One region of the Streptomyces sp. NPDC041124 genome, then DNA from elsewhere that is predicted to be linked to it. Evidence: riboswitches for the same ligand, from Rfam matches in the RefSeq annotation. Region 1 holds a riboswitch; the other holds the start of a gene.
What was found. Region 1 has a riboswitch for glycine ahead of gcvT (glycine cleavage system aminomethyltransferase GcvT). Riboswitches for the same ligand answer to the same signal wherever they lie in the genome.
Positions count from the first base shown of each region.

Region 1 (2,382 bases):
CCGAAAGGTTATCCGGTCAGCCCGCGAAGCCGATCCTGCGCAGGGTGTCCGCCGCGGCCCGGTCGATCAGCACCGCCGAGCCGCTGTGCGCCGGCGGCCGGCCGCGCTCCACCGCGCGCAGCAGCCGCTCGCTCGCCGCACGGTGACGCCGGAAGGCGTACCGGGAGACGCCGCGCCCGCGCTCGCGCTGGCCGGCCAGGGCCTGCTGCGGGGTGACGTCGAGCAGCAGCAGGTGCAGGCCCGCCCCGCGGCGGCGGGCCTCGCGGGCCAGCCAGCGCCGCACCCATGCCTGTGTGCCGCAGTCGTGGACCACGACCGCCTCTCCGGCGCGCAGCGCGCGGCGCAGGCCGGCGTAGTGGGCGAGACGGACCAGGGGGCGGTAGACGGCGTAGGGCAGTAAGCCGGACAGGCGGCGGTCGAAGCGGTCGCGGGTGTCCTGGGAGTCGATGCGGGTGCCGCGCACCGTACGGCGCATCAGCGTGGACTTGCCGCTGCCGGGCAGTCCGGTGACGACGACGAGGTCGCGGGGCCCGAAGAGCAGTGCGCGCGGGCTGCGGCCGTCCCGCCCGCGCAGATCGCGGACGACGGGCGCGGGCAGCGCGCCGCGGGCCCCGCGGACCCGGTCGGCCGACTGCGGGGGCAGCGCGACGCCCGAGGTGGTGGCGCACGCCGTGGTCCTGTTCACCGTGTTGGTCCTCCCCTGGGACCGGCTGTGAGTCCGGGTCCCCGCTGAGTGTAAAGAGAAGGTAATGCCCGGGTCTCCCGTTTCCGTGCCTTTCCTGAAACAGGCCTGTCACAGCTCCCCGTGATGGTGCCCGTACACCCTGTGCATCCCAGGAAAGGGTCCCCCTGCCGCGCCCCCGCGATGCGTGCAATGATGGGCGCGCCAACTGCATACCGGCCGTTTGAATCCGCGCGGGAGAGTCCCCGGCACCATTGCCGCCGGGGCGCCGAAGGAGCAAGTCCCTCCCTTGAATCTCTCAGGCCCCGTTACCGCGCGGGCGAGGCACATCTGAAAAGCGGGCCGCCGCAGCCGTGCTCCGGCGGCCCCACCCAAGGTGCAAACCGTGGTCTCCCCTGTGCGGGCGTTCACGGCGAACCTCTCAGGTTCCGATGACAGATGGGGAGGAATCGCCCTCGCCTTCCCCCATCGCCTCTGGGAGACCGACCGATGAGCAGTACCGAACCCCGCCGGACCGCGCTCGATGCCCTGCATCGGTCGCTCGGCGCGACGATGACCGACTTCGCCGGCTGGGACATGCCGCTGCGCTACGGCTCCGAACGCGACGAGCACAACGCCGTGCGCACCCGGGCCGGCCTCTTCGACCTCTCGCACATGGGCGAGATCGCGGTCACCGGCCCGGCGGCCGCCGCCCTCCTCGACCACGCCCTGGTCGGCAACATCGGCGGCGTCAAGCCCGGCCGGGCCCGTTACACGATGATCTGCCGCGAGGACGGCGGCATCCTGGACGACCTGATCGTCTACCGGCTGGGCGACGCAGGCGCCCCCGAGTACCTGGTGGTCGCCAACGCCTCCAACGCGCAGGTGGTCCTGGACGCGCTGCGGGAGCGTGCGGCCGGCTTCGACGCCGAGGTCCGCGACGACCGGGACGCCTACGCGCTGCTCGCCGTGCAGGGCCCCGCGTCGCAGGGCATCCTCGCCTCGCTCACCGACGCCGACCTGGAGGGCCTGAAGTACTACGCCGGTCTGCCCGGCACGGTTGCCGGCGTCCCCGCGCTGATCGCCCGCACCGGCTACACCGGCGAGGACGGCTTCGAGCTGTTCGTGAAGCCGGAGCACGCGGTGGAGCTGTGGCAGGCGCTGACCAAGGCCGGCGAGGGCGCGGGCTTGGTCCCGTGCGGGCTGTCCTGCCGGGACACGCTGCGCCTGGAGGCGGGCATGCCGCTGTACGGGAACGAGCTGAGCACCTCCCTCACGCCCTTCGACGCCGGGTTCGGCCGGGTCGTGAAGTTCGAGAAGGAGGGCGACTTCGTGGGCCGCGCGGCACTGGCCGAGGCCGCCGAGCGGGCCGCCGCGCAGCCGCCCCGCGTGCTGGTCGGCCTGGTCGCCGAGGGCCGCCGCGTCCCGCGCGCCGGGTACGCGGTCGTGGCCGGCGGCGAGGTGATCGGCGAGGTCACCTCCGGTGCCCCCTCCCCCACCCTGGGCAAGCCGATCGCCATGGCCTACGTGGACCCGGCGTACGCGGCGCCCGGCACCGAGGGTGTCGGTGTGGACATCCGCGGCAGCCACGAGCCGTACGAGGTCGTGGCGCTGCCGTTCTACAAGCGGCAGAAGTGACACCGTCGTAGACGGCTTCCCGCGCACAGGTGAGCATGTCGTGCCTGCTCACGTGCGCCGTACGCAGTCCCCTCAGTCATCCG
Region 1 is NZ_JBVIYR010000009.1:81,622-84,003, reverse strand. It holds gene ACZ6A9_RS24030 (AAA family ATPase) at 17-685, opposite strand; glycine riboswitch at 907-1,006, shown strand; glycine riboswitch at 1,007-1,130, shown strand; gene gcvT (glycine cleavage system aminomethyltransferase GcvT) at 1,172-2,299, shown strand.

Region 2 (2,382 bases), on a different contig from region 1:
GGTGCGCCCGGGTGGTGGTCTCGTCGCAGGCGAGGGAGACGTGGTCGGCGTCGACGCCGCGCAGGTTGACTCCGTTGCCGCGGGCGGCGGCGACGATCTCGGCGGCCCGTCCGGGGACGCGCACCGTCAGCGTGTCGAAGTAGGAGCCGTGCACGATCTCGGCACCGCCGGCCCGCAGCCCCTCGGCGAGGACGGTGGCGTACCGGTGGGTGCGCCGGGCGATGACCCGCAGGCCCTCGGGCCCGTGGTAGACGGCGTACATTCCGGCCATGACAGCGAGCAGCACCTGGGCGGTGCAGATGTTGCTGGTGGCCTTCTCACGGCGGATGTGCTGCTCGCGGGTCTGCAGGGCGAGGCGGTAGGCCTTGTGCCCGTCAGCGTCGACGGAGACGCCGACGAGCCGCCCGGGCAGGCTGCGCGCCATCTTCTCCTGCACGGCCATGTAACCGGCGTGCGGTCCGCCGAAGCCCATCGGCACACCGAAGCGCTGCGTGGTGCCGACGGCGATGTCCGCGCCCAGCTCGCCCGGCGACTTCAGCAGGGTCAGGGCGAGCAGGTCGGCGGCGACGGTGACGAGCGCGCCGAGGCCGTGCGCCTGGTCGATGACCGGCTTGATGTCGCGTACGGCACCGGAGGCGCCCGGGTACTGGATCAGCACGCCGTTGATGTCGCGCTCGGCGAGTTCGGCGGGGATGCCGTCGCTCAGGTCGGCGACGACGACCTCGACGCCGGTCGGCTCGGCACGGGTCTCGATCACGGCGATGGTCTGCGGAAGGGCGTCCGCGTCGACCAGGAACAGGCCCTTCTTGTTCTTGCCCATGCGGCGCGACAGAGCCATCGCCTCGGCGGCGGCGGTCCCCTCGTCCAGCAGGGAGGCGCCGGAGGTCGGCAGCCCGGTGAGCTCGGCGACCACGGTCTGGAAGTTCAGCAGCGCCTCGAGCCGGCCCTGGGAGATCTCCGGCTGGTACGGCGTGTAGGCCGTGTACCAGGCGGGGTTCTCCATCACGTTGCGCAGGATGACGGGCGGGGTGAAGGTGCCGTAGTAGCCGAGCCCGATCATGGAGCCCAGCACCTCGTTGCGGTCGGCCAGGGTCCGCAGTTCGGCCAGCACCTCGGCCTCGCTCCGCGCGCCCGGCAGGTCAAGCGCCTCGGCGTTCTTGATCACATCCGGCACGGCGGCGGCGGTCAGCTCGTCGAGCGAGCCGTAGCCGACCTGGGCGAGCATCTTGGCCCGGGCCTCGTGGTCGGGGCCGATGTGGCGCTGCTCGAAGGGTATTCCCCGTTCGAGTGCGGAGAGCGGAGTGCGAGGGGCGGTCATTGAGGAGGCCTCCTGGTCCGACGACCTTCGAGGGGCACCACGGCGCAGGTGCCCGGACGGCCTCCCCCTCTGTCATCTCAACCTGAGAGCTTCACCGGAACGCCCGGGGCGGTCCGGCTTTCACCGTCGGTGAGAGCGGAAGCCGTCGACACCCGCTCTGCTTTCCAGAGTGACCTCGTCCGTGCGGTACGTGTGCCTGAGAGATTCCGGGGAGGATTTGCTCCTTCGGCGCCTCCGGTGGTGTCCGGAGGACTCTCCCGCACGGGGTCAGCAGCCGATTGCCAGCGTACCAGCGAGCACACGACCGGGTCTTCGAGTGGCCGCCCCGCCGATTGTGCCGTTTTGTAGTGCTTACGGATGAGTGTGCGACCAGTGGAGGGCCCGTGCAGACCGACATCGATCCGCGCCACCTGATCGGCCGCAAGGCGTTCGACCGCGACGGCACCCGCATAGGCACCATCGACGAGGTGTACCTCGACGACGCCACCGGCGTGCCGGAGTGGGCGGCCATACGCACCGGCCTGTTCAGCAGGGACGCCTTCGTCCCCCTGGAGCCGAGCGAACTGATCGACGGGGCGCTCCACGTCCCGTTCGAACGGAGCCTGATCAAGGACGCACCCGACTTCGGCGTGGGCCGTCACCTCTCCCCCGAGCAGGAACTCCAGCTCTACCACCACTACGGTCTGGACATCGCCGCGCCGCCTCCTCCCGGGGACCGCGACTTCGGCGAACTCGCGGGCCGGGACAAGCAGGTCTGACCCGCCGCGCTCACGAACCCTCCGCTCCTCCCCCGTTCTCCGCCCCCTCGTCCTTCCCGGGTCCGCGCGACACCAGCGGCAGCGGATCCGCCGGCTGCAGGGCCGGGTCGTCGGTGCGGAAGGTCCTCACTCGGCCCGGCGGGGAGTCGGGGGTCTCGAAGCGCACGGTGACCCGGCCGAGGCCGCTGCCCTGCACCCAGCCGTGTCCGTGTCCGGCGTGCCGTACGTCGTGGCCGGCGGTCCAGTGCCGCTCGGCGGGTGGCGGGCTGTCCGCCACGGTCGCGGCCGCGGGCTCCTCCCCGGCGG
Region 2 is NZ_JBVIYR010000006.1:10,033-12,414, reverse strand. It holds gene gcvP (aminomethyl-transferring glycine dehydrogenase) at 1-1,318, opposite strand, end outside; glycine riboswitch at 1,493-1,588, opposite strand; gene ACZ6A9_RS17350 (PRC-barrel domain-containing protein) at 1,702-2,076, shown strand; gene ACZ6A9_RS17345 (DNA polymerase IV) at 2,087-2,382, opposite strand, start outside.
Region 2: another riboswitch for glycine. It lies ahead of gcvP (aminomethyl-transferring glycine dehydrogenase); the one in region 1 lies ahead of gcvT (glycine cleavage system aminomethyltransferase GcvT).